DNA from 2 places in the Paenibacillus sp. J31R30 genome. Region 1 is predicted to be linked to the other one. Evidence: predicted binding sites of a transcription regulator. Region 1 holds the regulator's gene; the other holds the start of a gene.

Region 1 (10,630 bases):
TAGGTATTGCGGAGGAACGATTTGGCGAAGATGCGCTGCGCATGCTTCGCTGCATTCGTTTCGCCTCGACGTACGGCCTCGAGATCGAGGCGAGCACGTGGCAGGCGCTGCTGGTGAATGCACCCTTGCTGCGCCACATTGCCATGGAGCGCGTGCGCAGCGAGCTGCAGCGCATGGTTGAAGGCCCAGCCCCTGCACGGGCTGTGCGGCTACTGCTGGCGAGCGGCCTGCTGGCCCACCTCAAAAAGCAGCTTCCGCTGCCTTTTGAGGCTTGGCTCGCCTGGGATGACGCGCTGGACGCTGTCAGCGCGCTGGAGGGGCAGCATGACCGCTGGGCCATGCTGCTGATGCTCTTGGAGGTGCCAGCGGACACAGTCCGCGCGGCGCTCCAGGAGCTGACCTTCTCCCGCGCCGACGTCGCCGCGGTCGCGGAAGTGCTTGCCCTGCGCGACGCTGTCGCCGCGCAGGCTAAGGCTGATGACCCGGCTCCGCTGGAGCGGGTCTGGAAGCTTGGCGCGGTGCGCCGCGGCGAAGCCGCAGCCCGCGCGTTACTGCGGCTGCTGCGCGAGCTGCCGCAGGTGGAAGGGAAGCGCGGCGAGTTGGCGCGCTTCTTGGGTGAGACCGCGCCGGCGCTGCTGCAGCGCGGGGAGGCATGGCTGAAGGAGGTCCCCTGCTTCAGCCTGAAGGAACTCGCCATATCCGGCCAGGATGTGGCTGGGGCACTTGAGAAGCAGCCGGGCCCATGGATGGGCGTGCTGCTGCAGGATCTGCTCGAGCGTGCCGCGCTCGGGGAAATCCCGAATGAGCGCGAGGCTCTTATTCACGCCGCGCAGGCTGCGAAGTAGCAGCGCTGTGCGGTTTTTCTTTTCTTTTCTTTCTTTTCATTTCTTTCTTTTCATTTCATTCCGACATTTTCGTAATGAAAAGTGATTAACAGGAAATCCTCCAGTTAAATTTTACGAATTTGGCGAAAATGAGAGGAAAGGATGAAATTAACGTCATAAATCCAGTTAAATTGATATATGTGGGCCTTGCCTTCAAATTTACCTGTATGAAATCCAGTTAATCTGCAGTCGGCTTGCGTAATGCTTAGTATTGGTGTCCGCAGTTAGATCAAGTAAAAGTGAGTGTTGTTTCCTCTAGACCACTAATGATTGTGAGTGAAATCATATGAATGAACGAATTTTAGAGCTTTTTGAACAGTCACCTGAGACGTATGTATCCGGTGCGGAAATCAGTCGGAGGCTCGGTGTGAGTCGAACTGCGATTTGGAAGCACATTGAGGAACTCCGTGCTGAGGGCTATGGCTTTGAAGCGGCATCTCGCAAAGGATATCGTCTGGTTAGTAAGCCAGCGAAGTGGCAGCTCAGCGAGCTGATGCATGGAATGAAAACGAAGGTGCTTGGCCAGAAGGTACATATCCTTGATGAAGTAGACTCGACACAGACGATTGCGCATAAGCTTGTCGCTTCAGGGGCGACTGAAGGCACAATTGTGCTTGCGGAAAAGCAGACAGCAGGCAGAGGCCGTATGGGACGCAACTGGCATTCTCCGTCGGGCAAGGGGATCTGGATGAGTCTTATTCTGACTCCGCGAATTCCTGTCTATTTCATGCCCCAGCTAACTCTGCTGAGTGCTGTTGCCCTGTGCCGTGCGATTCAAAAAGTGTGCCATGTGGAGATCGGCATTAAATGGCCTAATGATCTTTTGATTCATGGGAAGAAGGTCAGCGGGATTTTGCTGGAAAGCAGCGGCGAGGATGAACGCCTGAAGTATGTCATCGCTGGGATTGGCATTAGCGTGAATTTGTTAGCGGAGGACTATCCGGAAGAGCTGCGTGCGATTGCAACTTCTTTGGCGATCGAGTCCGGCGGTGAGGTTTCACGTGAGGGCTTAGTCCAAGCTTTTCTTTTGGAATTCGAGGAAATGTATGCTCTTTACTTAGAGAAGGGCTTCGCCCCAATTCGTCTATTGTGGGAGGCTTTGAGCGTGACGCTGAAGAGACCGATTCGGACTCAAACGCCTGCTGGGCTTATTGAAGGGGTTGCGGATTCCTTAGACGATACGGGTGCCTTGACGGTGATTACCCCTTCAGGCGAGCGGATCAAAATTTATTCGGGTGATATCGAGCTTAAGTAGTGGGAGATAAAGGGTATCCTCCGGGAGCAAGCTTTGGTATAATAGACGTATAAGGCGGTATCCTTATAGGAACTGCACTTGTCATAGATCTTGCTTATGAACTTGTAGTTGAACTTGCATTGATCTCGTAATTACTACTGCTGTATGGCCTCAGCTATACACGGACGGTTCTTACACGACAATGGAATAACCCGAAACAAGATGTTGGATTCTGCTCTGAGCCTTATAGGACCGAGACAGAGGGATCATTGATTCTTTCTGCATGCGCTCCTTTTAGCTCTTAGCTAAAAGGTTTTTTTATTTTATATGAGGAAGCTGGGATTACTGTGGAACAACGTAAAGCGCTAACGACAGCGAAGATGAGAAAAATGAAGCAAGATGGCGTACCGATTACGATGGTGACGGCCTACGATTATCCCTCAGCACGATTGTCAGAGGAAGCTGGTATTGATGTTATTCTAGTTGGAGATTCACTAGGAAATGTCGTGCTAGGGTATGATTCCACGTTGCCAGTTACCCTGGACGACATGGTGTATCATACACGTGCTGCGGTGCGAGGTGCCGCGAATACGTTTGTCGTCGCTGATATGCCCTTCTTAACCTACCACGGCAGCTTGGACGCAACTATGCAAGGCGTAGGGCGTTTGATGCGTGAGGGCGGAGCTAAGGCGGTTAAATTGGAAGGCGGCGCAGAGATCGCGGCTACGGTCAAAGCGATTACTGAGGCAGGCGTACCTGTCGTTGGTCATTTGGGGTTAACGCCTCAGTCGGTACACCAATTGGGTGGCTTCCGTGTCCAAGGGCGCAGCTCAGAGCAAGCGAAGAAGCTTCTGAGTGATGCGAAGGCAATTGAAGAGGCTGGAGCTTTTGCGGTTGTGCTTGAGCTTGTGACGGATGAATTGGCGGCCTGGATCACGAAGCAGCTCTCCATTCCTACGATTGGCATTGGTTCAGGCGTGCATTGTGATGGGCAAGTCCTTGTGTATCATGATCTGTTGCAGTATGGTTCTGACAGTGCTCCCAGAAAGTTTGTTAAAGCCTATGCAAATATCGGGGAAACTATCCGTACAGGTATTGGCGAATATGTGAAAGAAGTGAAGGCGCGGACGTTCCCGGCGCAAGAAAATACATTTCATATGGATAACGATGTTGTTCAATATCTATACGGCGATAAGGAGTGATTGGCCATGGAAGCGATCCACACAATGGAAGTGGTACAGACAATTGCCGATTTAAGAGCACGTATCAAAGATTATCGTCGCAAAAATGATCAATCCGTTGGCTTCGTGCCGACGATGGGTTTTTTACATGAAGGGCATGCCAGTCTTCTCAAAAAAGCGCGTTCCCAAAGCGGTTTAGTAGTGTTAAGTATATTTGTGAATCCTTTGCAGTTTGGTCCTGGTGAGGACTTTGAACGGTATCCGCGCAACGCGGAGCGGGACTTGGCGGTAGCGGAGGCAGCAGGGGTGGATCTTGTATTCATGCCATCTGTGGACGAAATGTACCCATCACCGATACGCACTACCGTAAGTGTTTCGAAAGTTACTACAAGATTATGCGGGGCTTCACGACCTGGTCATTTTGATGGTGTAGCAACGGTAGTCAGCAAGCTATTTCATATCGTTAAGCCCGATCAAGCCTTTTTCGGCTTAAAGGATGCCCAGCAAGTTGCAGTCATCGAGCAAATGGTGCAAGATCTTAATCTAGACGTAGAAATCGTCCCTTGCCCAACCTTGCGTGAAACCGATGGGCTTGCAATGAGTTCCCGCAATGTGTATCTCTCGGCAGAGGAGCGTCAGCAAGCGTTGGTGTTGTCGCAATCCTTACAGAAAGCGAAAGAATTCATCTTAAGCCGTACAAATGCATCTGTTACTTCACAAGAGCTTCAAACACTAGTCAGCACCCATATACAAACGGCACCATTAGCCGTTATCGATTACGTTGAAGTCCTGTCCTACCCAACTTTAGAGCCTTTTGAAAATAGCCATTCTACCTCATCTCTTATTATCGCATTGGCTGTGAAATTCGGGAAAACACGTTTAATTGATAATCTTATTCTACAAGTCAGGAAGTGACGTCTTATGTTTCGCACAATGATGAAAGCGAAGATTCACCGCGCCACGGTTACCGAGGCGAATTTAAATTATATCGGCAGCATCACGATTGATGAAGATTTGATTGACCTCGTGGACATGCTCCCAGGCGAGAAAGTACAGATCGTGAACAATAACAACGGTGCCCGTCTTGAAACGTATATTATCCCAGGGCCGCGCGGCACAGGTGTAGTCTGTTTAAATGGTGCGGCAGCTAGGTTAGTTCAAACTGGCGATACGATTATCATTGTTTCTTATGCCATGATGAGTGATGAAGAAGCCAAGAAGCATCATCCAACGATTGCCATTATGGGGGCGGGCAATACAGTTGCCCAGTTGCTGAAGGAAGAAGAACATTCCACAGTTCTTTAAGTGTGACGCAGACCTGCCTTGCATGCATGAAATCGGCTCTGTTTACAAAGAATGAGGGTAAGCTTTCGAAGCAAAGGTGGGGATGCCAAATGTTTAAGCATTTATTTTCCACAATGAATGAGGTTTTGGAAGAAATCCAGAAGGAATATCCGAACAGTGATGTGGAGAAAAAGGCGGAGCTTGACGAACAACTGCAAGTGCTGAAAACGATGAGTGATGAGTTCATCGAGGCGTGGCTGCTGTTTGAGGAGAAGCTGGGAAAGTTCTACGGGGCGGTGCCGATCAGTACCAAAACCTTACATGACGAACTGATGGAGCTCGACGTATCCGGTAAGCAGACTGAGGAATTCATGCGCGGTCAGGGGTATTACAAGCTGTACATGTATGATCAAGCGATCAAAGAATTCGAGGTGTTGATCGAGCGGCAGCCGGATTTCTTGTTAGCTCGGGTGTACTTAGCGATGGGACATTTGCGAAAAGGGGAGTTTGGCGATGCTTATCAGCACTTCAAATTCCTTCTCCCATTGACGGACAATTCTAAGATGAAAGCTATCTCCTATAATGCAATGGGCTGTATTCAAGTGCAGAATCAGAATCTGGAGAAGGCTTTCGAATATTTCCAAAAAGCGTATCATACCGATCCTTCTTGTATGGAGCCACTTATCAATCTAGATGAGTCCTAACCCGAAACGGCAAAACAAGGTATTCCCTTTTCCTAATCAGATTTGGTATGCTAGGAGAAGTGCAGGACGAAGGGATTGAAGATAGACGTTATGAAATTTGCAGTTTTGGATTTTGAAACGACAGGAAGTCAGCCTGGGGACGAAATTATACAGGTTGGACTCGTCATCATAGATCAATTTGAAATTACAGGTAGGTATACTTCTCTGGTGAACCCAGGGATTAGTATACCTTCTTCGATTACAACCTTAACGGGGATTACCAATGACATGGTTGCTGACGCGCCGTCACTCGATCAGGTGATGTCCGATATGTTTCCACTACTGTTTGATTGTGTGTTAGTTGCGCATCAAGCTGCTTTTGACTTGTCTTTTCTGCAACGAGGCCTAACAAGAACAGGATATCCGCCATTCTCAGGGCGAGTCCTAGATACGATGGATATGCTTCGGATCTTATTCCCGTCCATCTCCAGCCTACAACTGAGTATGGTAGCAGCCTTGTTTGGCATCGACCATGAAAGACCCCACCAAGCAGATAGCGATGCGGAAGTCACGGCGCTCATTTGGATCCATTGTTTGGATCGGTTATTGGGTTTGCCGCTCTTGACGGTGCAAAGATTGAATCATATTTTCGAAAACGGTAACACAGATCTAGGCTGGTTCCTTGATGAGATTTGTTTATATAAAGAGTCCGTGACGAGTGTAGATATGGACACGAATCGATACTTTCGCCAGTTTACTCTCAATGTGACGGATTGGGGCGAGGAAGAAGAGATTCGCTCGGAGTACGAAGTAACGGAAGCTTTGGGTACTTCTTTTACAGCGTTCCAGCAAGGCCTGAAATCCGCGCTTCAGCAACGATTTGAGGTCTACGAGGATCGAGAATCTCAGGATCAAATGATTCAGGAAGTCGAAAAGTCGCTTGAAGCTGATCAGCATTTGATGATCGAAGCGGGAACGGGGACTGGGAAATCACTTGGATATTTGATTCCTTCGATTTACTACGGATTGAAATATGAGAAGAAAGTCGTTGTGTCCACACACACGATTAATTTGCAGGAGCAGCTTCGCGAGCGGGATATTCCTTTATTAAAAGAAATTTTCCCCGTACCTTTCAAAGCGGCTGTGTTGAAAGGGCGAAGCCACTATCTTTGCCTGCGCAAATTTGAAACAAAGCTGACTACGCGGGATTACGAGAATGGCAGGGAAGACCCGATAACCGCCGCGCAAATGGTTGTTTGGTTAAGTGAGACAGAGCATGGGGACGAAGAGGAACTCCACTTTGGGAACAAAGGCGCTCAATTCTGGTATTCAGTCGCAAGCGATACAGATTCTTGCTTAAACCGAATGTGCCCTTGGTACAAGAAGTGTTTCTATCACCGAGCACGTAATGACGCCAACACGGCTGATGTAATCATTACGAACCATTCCCTCCTTTTTACGGATATGAAGGCTGAGAACCGCCTTCTACCGTCCTACAAGCACCTTGTGATTGATGAGGCGCATCACTTTGAAGAAGTGGCAAGTAAACATCTCGGGATTGAGCTGCATGCTTCGGCTTTTTATCATTCACTGCTTTGGCTGTATAAGGATAACCGAAGCGGTCAGCTTCCGATGCTTCGTTTCCGATTACAGAAATCGGATGAGGCTGGGGAGCGCGCAGCGGCTTGGAGTCAAACGATTGATGGGTTATTTCCCAAAATTATTTCGATCAAAGAGGACTGGGAACGTTTAAGCGAAGCCTTATATGAGTTGGTTTCTTCTAGGAGTGATCCTTCGCAATCAGAAACCTCACAATACGTGCTGCGCTTGAAACCAGAAACACTCCCTTCCAACTGGCGTGAACTGCTGATCATGGAGGACAACATTTATCTGAACGCGAATGATTTGCTGCGGACCTTAGATAAGTTGTTGAATGAATTAAAGGAACAACAGGATGGACTTGGGGTTCAGGGGTTAGTGACCGATCTCAACGGCACAGTGAAAGAGCTGTACGCGCATCGAGACGCGCTTCATTTTTTCATGAAAATGGCAGATGATGGGTACGTTTACTGGATCGAAGCCGGCACGTATGCAAAGGCCAAATCCGTGCAGCTGAATTCCGTACCGACGGACGTTAGCGGATTGCTGCAGCAGCATTTCTTTGAAACGAAGGATAGCATCATTCTGACCTCTGCGACTCTCTCTGTGAATAAGTCATTCCAATATTCAGCGGAGCAGCTTGGATTAGCCATTCCAGAGGACGAAGAGTCAGGAAAGCTGAAGACGGTTCAATTGCCATCTCCTTTTAACTATCGTGAGCAAGCCTTGGTTGTGATTCCGCGAGATTTTCCGACCATTAAGGGAGCGGGCGACCCTGTTTTCATAGAAGCATTGATTAACTCACTAAGTGATGTGGCACAGGTGACGAAAGGCCGCATGCTCGTTCTATGCACCTCGAATCGGATGCTGAAGCTCGTCCATGCAGGGATGAAGGAGAAGCTAACTCCTCATGGCATCACCGTGCTCGGACAAGGCGTTGACAGCGGTAATCGGAGCAAGTTAACCCGGATGTTCCAGGATAACAAAATGTGTGTGCTGCTGGGCACCAGTTCGTTCTGGGAGGGTGTGGATATTCCAGGGGACGCGCTAAGCTGTCTTGCGATCATTCGTCTACCCTTTCAGCCGCCTAATCATCCGCTTGTTGAAGCCAAATGTGAAAATATTAAGAAACGAAATGAGAATCCGTTCATGAAATTTTCTGTGCCGCAAGCCGTTATTCGGTTTAAACAGGGCTTTGGCCGACTTGTACGTAGAGCGTCAGACAAAGGGATCGTTATCATTTATGATACACGTGTTATTGAAACGTATTATGGCAAGCATTTCCTCTATTCGTTGCCTGGTCCGAAGATCGAGCACATGACGTGCGAACAAATGCTACCGAGGATTGAGCAATGGATGGGGGGAGCCTAAAGGCGTGAAAACACAGAAAATTTCGGAAGCCGTTGTCCGCAGATTACCGATTTATTTACGATATTTGAACGAGCTGCAAATGAACAATGTGTCGACCGTCTCTTCTCAGGATTTGGGTCAGAAGCTGGATCTGAATCCTGCTCAGATTCGCAAGGATTTGGCTTACTTCGGGGAGTTTGGTAAAAAAGGAATCGGCTATGATATTAATTATCTGATTGAGAAGATCAGACAAATTCTGAAGTTAGATCGACACATTCAAGTTGCACTTGTAGGTGCAGGGAATTTAGGTAGAGCCCTTTGCAATTATAATACGTACTTACGAAATGATATGAAAATTGTAGCGCTCTTCGATGCGATGCCTTCCAAGACAGGCGAAGTAATAAACAACTTAGTTGTGCTGCCTATGGATAAAATGAAGTCAGTTTTGGCTGAGCTTGGTGTACGGATAGGCATCATTACCGTACCTGCGGCAGAAGCACAAAATGTGGCTAATCAATTCGTAGCTTGCGGGATCGAAGCGATCTTAAATTTTGCGCCAGTCATCATTAAGGTACCAGCAGAAGTGCGTGTGCACTATGCTGATTTTACAACAGAGCTTCAGAGCTTGGCTTACTATCTGGATTAGTAAGAAAAAGGCACGACCCGTGCTGCTTCAGCGGGTCGTGCCTTTTGTTGTTTACCACAATAGAAAAATATTTTCGGATTCCGAAAATATCTTTCTCATTACATAATAAAACGGAATATCACTGAGTAAAGCAAGTAAGCAAGTACCATGCTGATTGGAATCGTAATGATCCATGTGATGAGCATTCGGCCTACAGTGCCCCATTGGACATCGTGGAAACGCATAACGCTTCCTGTACCGATAATCGCAGATGAGATGACATGCGTTGTGGATAATGGTTTGCCTAAGAATGTTGAAATTTGGATAACAATCGAAGAAGTTAAGTCTGAGGCAAAGCCATTGATCGGTTCAATTTTTACGATTTTGCCTGACACGGTTTTAATAATTCGCCATCCACCAATGGAGGTTCCAAGTCCCATAGCGAGCGCGGCTGCAATCTTAACCCATATCGGTACATCCAAATCAGTTTGATAGCCAGCTGCGACGAGACCGAACACAATAATCCCCATCGCCTTTTGTGCATCGTTACCACCATGGGAATACGAAAGTAATCCGGCGGATAGGATTTGTAAGGTCCGAAATCCCCGATTTAGCTTGGATCTGGACGTATTTCCCGACCAAATCACGATGTATTTAATCAATATCATGATGAGATAACCTAAACCAAAAGCAATAATAGGCGATAAAACCAGAATAATAATGATTTGTGTGAAACCGCTCCAATTCACGCCGTTGAATCCAGCTCCTGCAATGACAGCGCCAGCTAGGGAGCCAAGCAGGGTGTGGGAGGAAGAAGACGGTATCGACAAATACCAAGTAAGCAAGTTCCAGATGATAGCCGCGAGTAGGGCGGCAATAACGACCTCAACACCATTCTCGATCTTAGCGGGATTGGCGATACTGCCGCCAACCGTTTTGGCTACTTCAGAGGACACCATAGCTCCCACAAAATTCAAAGTAGCTGCCATGAAAATGGCGACTCGCGGACTCAAAGCCCTTGTAGATATTGAAGTTGCAATCGCATTGGCTGTATCGTGAAATCCATTAATGAAGTCAAATGCTAGGGCTAGAAAAACGATCACTATCAAATAAGTTAACATGAATTCCTCCTTGCGTTTTCCATCGGAAAACGTTCTTCGAACACAAAGACAGTTGTCTTATGAGTAGCGAAGTACAACGCTATCTAGAATGTTTGCAACATCTTCACAAGCATCGGTTGTTTCCTCAAGACGCTCATAAATTTCTTTAAGTTTAAAATCTTCGTACACATCTTTACGTGTTATAAAGATTTGACGGATCCCTTCACGCATCAAGCGATCTCCATCATTCTCAAGTTTGTTTATAGCAACGGTGTGCTCTGGAATTTGCATATACTTTTTTTTAGCCAAAAGCTTGAAGGCATCTAACATATGTTGACAGGAGTCTACAATTACGCCTGAGAAATCTTTCATATAGGCATCCGTATGAGAAACATTCAAATAGTCAAAACGAGCAATCGTTGCCTCAATTCCATCGGTAACATCATCTACTTTGGAAGCCAGAATCATAATATCTTCCCGATCAATCGGCGTGATAAAAACTTTGTTCAAGCCTCTGAAAATATCATGTGTAATGGAGTCGCCTGCATGCTCAAGATCATTAATCGCTTTGACATACTCAATGGGGGGTTTATCACCCATCATGGCTGTACGAAACAATTGCGCTGTTTGCAAGGCGTTCTCTGCAGCACGGATAAGTAGTTGCAAGAAATCGACTTCGTTCTTTCTGGT
Region 2 (10,630 bases), on a different contig from region 1:
CGGATCGATGCCCCATACCTTCGCCACATGCTCTCGTGCAGCTGGATCTTCGATCAACCGGTAGCCTGGGAGCTGGTCGGCTTTTTGCCCATGCTCGCGGCCGCCTTGACCGTTCGCTTGACCGGTCACAGCCCCGTAGCCGCAGCCGGAACGCCCTATTTTACCCGTGAGCAGTGTCAGGTTAATGTAATTGAGTGTGTTTTCAACACCATTCACTTGCTGCTCCAAACCTCTCGCAGTGAGTACAATGCCCGTCTCCGCCTTCGCGAAGCCTCGAGCGATTGTACGAATGACTGCTTCAAGCACGCCTGTTAAATACTCAACGCGAGCTGGTGTAAATGATTTGACCGCATCCTTCACCTGTTCGAAGCCACTTGTACGTGATTGAATGAACTTGTGATCTACGAGCTTCTCTTCAATCATCACATGCAGGAGTCCATTGATGAAGACGGAGTCGAAGCCTGGCTGCAGACGAACATGAATATCCGCGGTTTTGGAGGTCATCGTATTGCGAGGATCGATTGTGACAATCACGGCGCCTTTTTTCTTTGCTTCTAATAGATAGGGCATCATCGTAGGTTGGCACTCCGCAATATTCGTGCCAGCTAGAATGATATATTTCGCATTGGGAATTTCTGATAGAGGCATCGTCATCCCGCGATCGATACCAAAAGCTTGATTACTCGCCGCAGCAGCCGATGACATACAATAACGACCGTTGTAATCGATATATTTGGATCTCAAGGCCACACGCGTAAACTTACCAAGTAAGTAACTTACTTCATTCGTTAAGGAGCCGCCGCCATAAACGCCGATGGCATCACGCCCATGTTCTGATTGCAGAACATGAATCCGCTCAGCAATATCCGCATAAGCGCTTGCCCATGTCACCGTTTGCCACTGACCTACTCTAGCTTTCTCCCTATGAAGAGGCTCCAGAATACGTTCCGAATGAATGACATGCTCTAATGCGTTTAAGCCCTTCTGACACAGTCGGCCTGTCGCAACTGGGAAATTCGCGCTCGGTTTTATCGTGAGCCCTTCTGTCTTCTCACTAGGTAGAATCTCCAATCCACACTGCATACTGCAAAAGCAACAATGGGAGGAGGGCTGTTCATCCGTTAATGTGACAAGTGCTGATTTCACGCACCCCACCCCCGCTGATCAATCTCTTTATATAGTAGAAAAAATTAACTCGCCATTTCCTTAGCCTTAGGAAACCCAATGTAAACTGTTCCATCATCCACTTTGGTCAGATACGTTTTCACGCAGCCCGTATCAGGAGCTTGCACGAGTCCGGAAGGCAAATGAATCTTGCGATCATGCATGGGGCAGAACACATGGTCATCACAGACAATCCCTTCGGCAAGTACGCCTTCTTTATGCGGACAACGATTCTGAATCGCTTGAAGTTTACCGCTTTTCAATTTGAACAGAGCAACCTCTTCTCCTTGATATCGAATCGTCTTCCCCGTATTAAAAGCTAATTCCTCGTAGGAAACGGCTTGCACCCAAACCATTTGCTCATTTTGTGTGATCATTTTCTCTGCTCCTCCCGGTTTATCTCTCTAGCCCTACTTCAGCTCAACAACTTCATAGAGATCACGTTGGATTTTCTTGCTATCGATGGCTTGCTTCCATGGATCTTGTGTCACAGAAAGCGCCAAATCCATACGCTCACACAATTTCTTGCGTTCTTCTTCATTTTGAACAACATCACGAATATGTTCGATGCCCAGACGGTGTACCCATTCGCTCGTACGCTCGCCGTATTTGCCTGTTTCGCGGTAGTATTGCAGGTAAGCTTCCGTATATTCGATGATCTCCTCTTCAGTCTTAACGGTGCTCATCAAATCACCCACGCGAACTTTGACACCACCGTTACCTCCCGCATACAGCTCCCAGCCGCCATCGACAGACACGACACCTAAATCTTTAATCCCGGATTCCGCACAATTTCGCGGACAACCCGATACAGCAAGCTTCACTTTGGCTGGTGTATTCAATCGTTCAAAACGTTTCTCCAGCTCAATGCCAACGCCCATCGCATCCCCTGTACCGAAGCGGCAGAAGGTTTCGCCGACACATGTTTTGACTGTCCGCAAAGCTTTCCCGTAGGCGTACCCCGATGGCATATCCAGCGCTTCCCACATCGCGGTCAGGTCTTCTTTTTTCACACCTAGTAAGTCAAGACGTTGTCCTCCGGTAAATTTCACGGTTGGAACGTTGAATTGTTCAGCAACCTCTGCAATGCGCTTAAGCTCGGTTGGATTCGTAACACCGCCATAGATCCGTGGAACAACAGAGTACGTGCCGTCCTTTTGAATATTGGCATGCATACGCTCATTGACGAAGCGAGACGTACTGTCATCTTTATAAGTTTCAGGGCTAATCATGCCCAAATAATAATTCAGTGCTGGACGGCATTTGGAGCAGCCCTCTTCATTTTTCCATGCAAGAACGTTCATCACTTCACGAACGTGGGATAATCCTTTTTCCCGAATTGCGCTAACGACTTCATCACGTGTGTGTGTTGTACAGCCACAAATCATTTCTTTCGCTGCGTTTTTATCATAAGAAGATCCAAGGGTAAAGGCTAAAAGATCACTAACTAACGGCTTACAGCCCCCGCAGGAACGAGACGCCGTTGTGCAGTTTTTGACCTCATCGACCGTTGTTAAGCCTTGATCCTTGATTGCGGAGCAGATCGTCCCTTTTGTTACGCCGTTACATCCGCAAATAATCGCGTCATCCTTCATATCAGCAACACCGGAAGCCGCTCCCCCGCCGCCACTTGAACCGTCTGTTAGAATCGCCGTTTTCGCCATCCCGCTAATATCCGTTTCTTCCCGGATCATTTGCATCAGTCGCGTACCGTCAGCCGTATCGCCAAAGAGCACGGCTCCGATTATTTTATTGTCTTGAATGACGACTTTCTTATAAACACCCGTGAACTCATCATGAATGCGAATCGCTTTGGTTCCTTCGGCATCCACGAATTTACCGCCAGAGAATACGTCAACACCTGATACTTTGAGCTTCGTGTACAAAATAGAGCCTTCATACGGGCCTGTTTCGACCCCGGCCAAATGCTTCGCCAACACGGCACCTTGCTCGTAGAGCGGTGCTACGAGACCGTACGCGATGCCTCTGTGCATCGCACATTCGCCAACGGCGTACACATTCGGCACGTTCGTTTGCAAGTAATCATTGACGATGATGCCTGGGTTGCATTCGATGCCTGCTTCTTTGGCAAGCGCCACATTCGGCCTGATGCCTACTGCCATCACAATCAAATCTGCTTCAGCTACAGAGCCGTCCTTGAACTTCAAGCCCGTTACGCGCTTATCACCTATAATTTCCGCGGATTGCTTCTCAAGCAGGAAGTTAATCCCTTGCTCTTCGAGCGCTGCTTGCAGCATTTTGGAAGCCGTCCGATCGAGTTGACGTTCCATAATCGTATCGACGATATGCACAACATCGACTTTCATGCCGAGATTGAGGAATCCGCGCGCTGCTTCTAAACCTAGCAAGCCGCCGCCGATTACAATCGCTTTTTTGTACTTTTTAGCTGACTCAATCATGATTTCACAATCACGGATGGTTCTGTAGGCCATGACGCCTTCTTTGTCCGCACCAGGCATAGGAATCATGAATGGATTTGAGCCGGTTGCTAGAATTAATTTATCGTATGAAACCGTTAGTCCTTTATCGCTTGTAACGGTTTGTGTCTGCGTGTCGATGCTCGTGATCGTTTGATTCGTATATAAGGTAATGTTATTATTCGCATACCATTCGTAGGGATGAATCACGATGTCCTCGACTTTAGAATCACCGGAGAGCACATAGGACAACAAGATTCGATTGTAGTTGGGATGCGGTTCGCTGCCGAAAATCGTAACCTCATATTTATCTGGTGTCAGCTTTAGTAAATGTTCAACGGCGTTTACGCCCGCCATTCCGTTTCCGACCAGGACTAACTTCTCTTTTTTGACTGTCATTGTGATCATCCTTCCATCCATTTACTAGGGCATTCATTCGAATTTGAGTGGTTGTGAAAAAAGGGTCATTCAGGAGCCAAGCTCCCAAATGACAAATTGGGATATGGAGCTTGAGCAGTTCGATTAATTGAATCAAGGATAAACGACTCCTTCGACCTTCGAGGACGAACTCGTTTACCAAGGTAGATGCGAAGCAAAAGTATAAAACTTATACTTTCGTATCTACTGGCAAAGACGCTAGTCGTAACGTCTTTGCCCATACAGCCTGATAGGCAAGCTGCATGAGCAAAAACTTTACTGTATTTGCCGCTGACCGAGTTGAATCAGCGGCATCACATGAATTTATGCTTGAACTGTATCCATACTAGCTGATGCTACTTTTACTTTACCGCCTTCACCAATCCAAGTGCGTTTCCATTGTCCTTGAACAACCGCGATGATCACGATACAGGAGAGCGCAATGCCACTTAGAATCAGAAAGCCTGGTGTGAATGATCCCGTAGATAACTTCAGATTCCCAAGAATTTTAGGCAAGAAGTAACCACCTAACCCCCCTGCTGCTCCAACAATTCCTGTCATAACACCAATTTCCGATTTGAAGCGCTGTGGCACAAGTTGGAATACCGAACCATTCCCCATTCCGAAAGCCATCATAGCAACGAAGAGCATGACTGTCGTCAATGACAGTGCAGGAAGCGTCGAGATACCGGCCATCATTAAACCAACAACTCCGTAAAGAACCATCAACATGCGAATTCCGCCTAGCTTATCTGCGAGCCATCCACCAACGGGACGGAAGAAGCTGCCGCCGATGACGCAAAGAGTTGTAAAGTCTGCAGCACGTACAGGCGAAAGTCCATATTGTGTATTAAAGAAAATCGTAAGATAAGATGCCATTCCTACAAAACCACCGAAAGTAACACTATAGAAAATACAGAACAACCACGAATCTCTCTGCTTCAATACTTTACCGTACTCTGCAATCGTTTTTGGTGCTGGTTTATTCGGACTATCCTTTGCCAAAATACTAAATATGACCAGCGTTAGCGCAATTGGAATCATGGCAATACCGAAAACAACGTGCCAGTCTCCATAATGTTGTGCTAAACGATTTGCAAACAAGGTAGCAAAGATCGTTCCGCTATTTCCTGCCCCTGCAATCCCCATTGCTAATCCTTGATACTGTGGCGGATACCAACTGCTAGCGAGCGGCAATGCTGCAGCAAAGCTTGCTCCTGCGATACCAAGCATTAGAGCTACGAAATACATATCTCCCATCGTGTTAGCGAACTGCCATCCCCAGAATAATGGAATTAAGGTTAACGAAAGTCCAATCTGTCCTGTTAGTTTAGGACCAATCTTATCTGTTAGTACGCCAAGTACTAATCGTAGGACCGCCCCTCCCAAGGTTGGCAAAGCAACCAAATTGGCTTTCTGTGCCGCATCCAATCCAAAATCTTTGGCAAGGATGACAGCTAGCGGTCCTAAGAGCACCCATACCATGAAGCTCATGTCAAAATACAAGAATGAACTGAATAAAGACCCTTTGTGCCCCACTTGCATAAAACTTTTCCGATCTACCATGTGTTCCCTCTCCTTTTTGTGAGGCTTTTCGCCTTCTTTTTTCCTATCCTACCGTGTTTGACTGTTCATTGACAGAAAAGGCCGACAAACATACCCCATCAGTAGGTGGGATGTTCGTCGGCCTCATTGCCACTGCTGCCACTTCTTCGTGATCAGCATGATTGATTATTTTTTCCTTGCATAAAAGTGAACATAAAAAGCCTATCCATTTACGTACTTGTAAGGGGATAGGCGCCATTGCCTTCGTTAGGTGGCACATCATTGTGCCGATTTCTAACTTGATTATACGATGCGCTCAACTACATGTCAATAAACATAACACAAAAATATTATACATGAGAATCTGGGTAGCATATCGACAAAATTTAGGTGCATATGCTATAGTATTGCCGTATAATAATTCCAATTAGCCCCAAAACCTAACATGTAGTTGTCATGAGATAAACGCTATTCAAGATGGAGGTATTACCATGTTACAATCATTCATACTGATCGACGAGTTGAAGTCAGCTCGCTCAGCTACCTCCTCTGAGCCGTCATATGCTATACGAACGGAAGATACGCTTGGAAAGGAATATTTGCCTGATGAAATCCTGAAGGATATGGGATTCCGCATTTATTCTTCATCTAATATGAAAGAAATTTCCTTTATCATCCCTAAGGTCGATGCTGTATTATTATCGGTAAGTCCTGATCAAGTAGCAGACTGGCGTTCACGCTTACTTGCTGTGCGGAGTCTCCCCCTCTTCTGGTGGTGTGATGCACACACATTTCCTTCTAATGAATGTAAAATGGATGCAGGTATTGATGGGCTGATCGGTTCCAAGATGAGTCCGCTGGAAATTCACGCCGCTTTGCTTCTTGGCGTAAATCATTATTTTCAACGTACCGAGTGGCAGCAAGAACGTGAACAACTGCTCTCCAAACTTGAGGAACGCAAGTGGGTCGATCAGGCTAAGCGAATTTTATGCGAAATCAAAGGCATTTCAGAAGCTGAAGCTTATGATTTTCTCCGCAAACAAGCCATGAATGAACGTAAGCGAATGGTAGACGTTGCCACCTCCATCGTCAAGGTATATCAGATATTACAGGATCAGAACAAAGGAGGCCGCAAACGATGATATCTCTATTAAAAGAAGTAGGCCGCGGCAAGCGCGGAGCCAGAGATCTTTCCTATGAGGAAGCTGCCCAAGCAGCTGAACACATAATAACTGGAACGGCCACACAAGCCCAAATTGGCGCTTTTCTCGTAGCAGAACGAATTAAAATGGAATCCCCTGATGAAATCAAAGCTTTCATTCACGCGTTGCGCGAGCGTGTGACCACCTATCCCATAGCTGGCAGCATAGACTGTGCCGGCCCTTATGATGGGCGTACGCGCACGTTCATCGCGACATTGCCAACGGCATTCGTGCTCGCAGCGTGCGGATTGCCAACAACGCTGCACGGCAGCCCGAGCATGCCGCCCAAATGGGGCATCACGCTGTCCGATGTGCTTGCAGCGATGGGCGTCAATGCGCTTGGCGCTTCACGCGAAGCACTGATCTCCGCTGCAGCGCGAACAGGCTTCCTATTCACACCAACCGAGAGCTGGTGTGCGCCGCTTGGTGAGCTGCGCGAGCTGCGCAAAGAACTTGGTTTGCGTACCGTGTTCAATACCGCCGAAAAGTTGCTGCGCTTCACAGAAGCTCCATACATGGCTGTTGGTGTTTTCCACGGGACTGTTTTTGAGAAAATCACGAATCTGCTTATTGAATTAGGCGTTTCTCGAGGCATCGTGGTGCAGGGTATGGAAGGCTCGGAAGACTTAGGCGTCGATAAGCGAACAAGAACTTATCTGATTCAAGATCAGACTAGTGAGTTATTCATTGTAGATCCTGAAATTTATGAGCTGATGGTCGAGGTTCCTGAGGTGGAATGGACGGCTGAACTGCAAGCCGAAACCACATTGTCCGTTTTGCGCGGAGATGCAGCACTTCCTTACTTGAATATGGTTTTGCTTAATAGTGCTGTTCGATTGTGGGTGTCCCAAAAAGCAGGCTCCATCGAAGAGGGCATTTACATGGCCCGTCATGCGATTGAGCAAGGCGCTGCGCTTCAGAAGTATACGGAATGGACCGAAGCAATTAAACCAGTATCAACGACATAATTCATATATGTTAAGCGTGAGAGGGTGTCCCAAAGCCATGTATGTGGCGGGGGCACTCTTTTTGCAGTTATTTATCGACTTATACTACTCCTATTGCTATACTCGCCACGCGTAACTCGATTTTTTCGACTTACACTACTCCTATTGCTATACTCGCCACGCGTAACTCGATTTTTTCGACTTACACTACTCCTGTTGCCCTTCTCACCACTCGTAACTCGATTTTTTCGACTTACACTACTCCTATTGCCATTCTCGCCAGCGTAAATCGATTTTTTCGACTTACACTACTCCTGTTGCCCTTCATGCCACGCGTAACTCGATTTTTTCGACTTACACTACTCCTATTGCTATACTCGCCACGCGTAACTCGATTTTTTCGACTTATACTACTCCTATTGCCATGGTCGCCACGCGTAACTCGATTTTTTCGAGAGATTCCCAATGGAACTCATCCTATTTTTTCAAAAAAATGGAGCTAAGCGCAAACCCGCCACTTAGCTCCTTTGCTACGCTATTTTATTTACCAATAAATTGTTGGGTAAACATTTTACCGCACGGCCCGCCGTCCACAATGCCTATGCCAATATGCGTGTAATCTTTACTCAGAATATTCGCCTTATGTCCTGGCGAGTTCATCAGCGCTTCGTGTGCCGCCGTTACACTTTGATTGCAAGCGATGTTCTCCCCAGCAGCATTGTAAGTGATTCCGAACTTCTCCATCATATCGAATGGGGATCCATACGTTGGTGAGTCATGGGAGAAATATTTGTTATCCACCATATCCTGGCTTTTGAGACGAGCTGTTTTGGTGAGCTCCAAGTCTGCTGCAAGCGGTGAGAGCCCCGCAGCTGTACGCTCTTTATTTACGAGATCGAGCATTTGCTGCTCTTCCACAGTTAATCCAGATGTCGATGGAACCTGCGGTGCTGGTGTAGGGCTTGGTGTATATGGCGTCGGCGCCGGTGTTGGCACTGGCGTAGGTGTTGCCTTCTTCGGAATCTTAAGATTTCCATAAGCCCAGAGAATCGATTGCAGCGTTTGATCGTCTACATTTCCCGTTACCGCCAAACCGTATCTACTTTGAAATGCTTTAACCCCAGCTAGTGTTTGATTGCCATAATAGCCTGTAATCGGTCCTGAATAGTAACCAAGAGATTTCAGCATCCCTTGAACCGCGTAGACATCAGGGCCTTTCGCTCCTTTGCCATACGCAAAAACTGTCGTTGTGGAAGCACTGAACAAGACCACACAGATGAGGGCTATCCAGATTAACCTCTTTTTGCCTTGTAACATGCGTTACGTTCACTTCCCGTCATCTTCAGTATCTTCGTCACATTATGGACGATAAGGGTAGCATTTCCTTTAAGATTTCCTTTTATCCAAATCCTGAAATACGATTGATCTAATTCCTGATTTACATATAACACTCCAAAGATGGAATTCTACACCTAAGGGATTTCTCAGACTCTAGACCGAGTTGAAACCCGACCCAAGCCATATTCGCTTATGGATTGATATTGCTATACTTAAACCTAGAGAAATAAAGAGATAGATAATGAAAGGGAGCGAGACGCGTGACATGGTTTACGAAATGGGCTTTTAGCAATAAAGCAGCAGTAATTTTTTTGGTGATATTAATTTTAGGAACAGGAGTCGGTAGTTATTTTAAATTGCCGATGGAATTCCTGCCTAGCGCAGATTTTCCACAAATTAGTGTGACGGTCGTCGGTCAAGGCTACGATGCCAAATCCATGCTAGATAGTGCAACTACACCTATAGAGAAAGCTGTCTCCAGTGTGCCGGGTAAGAAAGAAGTATTCTCCACATCATCCGACGGCTTTATGAAAATTGATATGACATTTGATTCGGATATTAAAATGAAGGATGCACAAGCGAGCGTTCAAGAAGCGATCTCCTCAATTGTTCTCCCCGCAGGCATGTCTAAGCCTTTCGTTATACGTCTGAACACCTCGATGATTCCACTCTCCTGGGTAGCCCTTAACTTCAAAGATGGCATCACGAAACAAAATATCGAGCTTGCGCAAGAGAAAATTTTGCCTGAGTTTCAAAAAATCAAAGGTCTTGCTAGCGTTGCTCTTGGTGGTACTTCCGTATCTCAAGTCATTATCCACCCAGACAAAGATAAATTAGCTAACGCGAAATTGCCTGCCCAAGTTCTCATGGGTGTCCTTCAAGGTCAAAATGTAACCGTCAATGTTGGGGAAAGACCCCTCGATGGCAAAACGAGTGCGATTAAAGTCGTCGGGAACCTAGACGATCTCAATACACTGGGCAATTTAACTGTAGCGCCAGGAGTCAAATTAAAAGATGTTGCTACCATTGAGGTAACCGCAAACAAAGATACATTAACACGCATTAACGGCAAGGATTCCCTTACATTGGTCGTTACGAAAGACACTAGCTCCAACGCGGTTGATATCAGCAAGGAAGTTGATAAAATCTCAGAGGAGATCGCGGCAAAATATCCGAATGCCACTGCAGAGGTTATCTACTCCACAGCGGAATCGGTTGTCACTTCCGTTAACAGCATGATGAGAGAAGTGCTGCTCGGCGCATTATTTGCGACAATCGTTATTCTGATCTTCCTTAGAAACATCCGTTCCACGTTGATTACGATTGTCTCCATCCCGTTATCGCTCGGCTTAACGTTATTCCTGCTTTCCCAATCAGGTGTAACCTTGAATATCTTAACGCTCGGCGGGGTCGCCGTCGCCGTGGGTCGACTCGTCGATGATAGTATCGTTGTTATCGAAAATATTTTCCGAAGAACGCAGAAGGCCGAATTCTCTAAGGAATTGATCATTGATGCAACACGTGAGGTTGCTAGAGCGATTACCGCATCTACCCTTACAACCGTTGCCGTATTCTTGCC

What was found. The regulator Rex, encoded in region 1, represses fermentation and respiration genes when NADH is low (regulators of the CRP and FNR family bind a similar motif). The targets are predictions, from matches to a motif close to TTGTGAAATATTTCACAA.
Region 2: a site for Rex is predicted at 5,602-5,619, ahead of AC58QO_RS21605 (nitrate/nitrite transporter). Genes of this name have one in related genera too.

The regions. Positions count from the first base shown of each region.
Region 1 covers NZ_JCAUAV010000003.1:159,826-170,455, forward strand. The annotation lists gene AC58QO_RS12465 (CCA tRNA nucleotidyltransferase) at 1-845, shown strand, start outside; gene AC58QO_RS12470 (biotin--[acetyl-CoA-carboxylase] ligase) at 1,171-2,139, shown strand; gene panB (3-methyl-2-oxobutanoate hydroxymethyltransferase) at 2,466-3,320, shown strand; gene panC (pantoate--beta-alanine ligase) at 3,345-4,214, shown strand; gene panD (aspartate 1-decarboxylase) at 4,221-4,604, shown strand; gene AC58QO_RS12490 (tetratricopeptide repeat protein) at 4,694-5,287, shown strand; gene dinG (ATP-dependent DNA helicase DinG) at 5,378-8,236, shown strand; gene AC58QO_RS12500 (redox-sensing transcriptional repressor Rex) at 8,241-8,861, shown strand; gene AC58QO_RS12505 (inorganic phosphate transporter) at 8,960-9,961, opposite strand; gene AC58QO_RS12510 (DUF47 domain-containing protein) at 10,019-10,630, opposite strand, start outside.
Region 2 covers NZ_JCAUAV010000006.1:248,890-259,519, forward strand. The annotation lists gene AC58QO_RS21590 (molybdopterin oxidoreductase family protein) at 1-1,146, opposite strand, end outside; gene nirD (nitrite reductase small subunit NirD) at 1,191-1,541, opposite strand; gene nirB (nitrite reductase large subunit NirB) at 1,575-4,001, opposite strand; gene AC58QO_RS21605 (nitrate/nitrite transporter) at 4,344-5,585, opposite strand; gene AC58QO_RS21610 (ANTAR domain-containing response regulator) at 6,056-6,706, shown strand; gene AC58QO_RS21615 (anthranilate phosphoribosyltransferase) at 6,703-7,734, shown strand; gene AC58QO_RS21620 (peptidoglycan-binding protein) at 8,254-9,030, opposite strand; gene AC58QO_RS21625 (efflux RND transporter permease subunit) at 9,312-10,630, shown strand, end outside.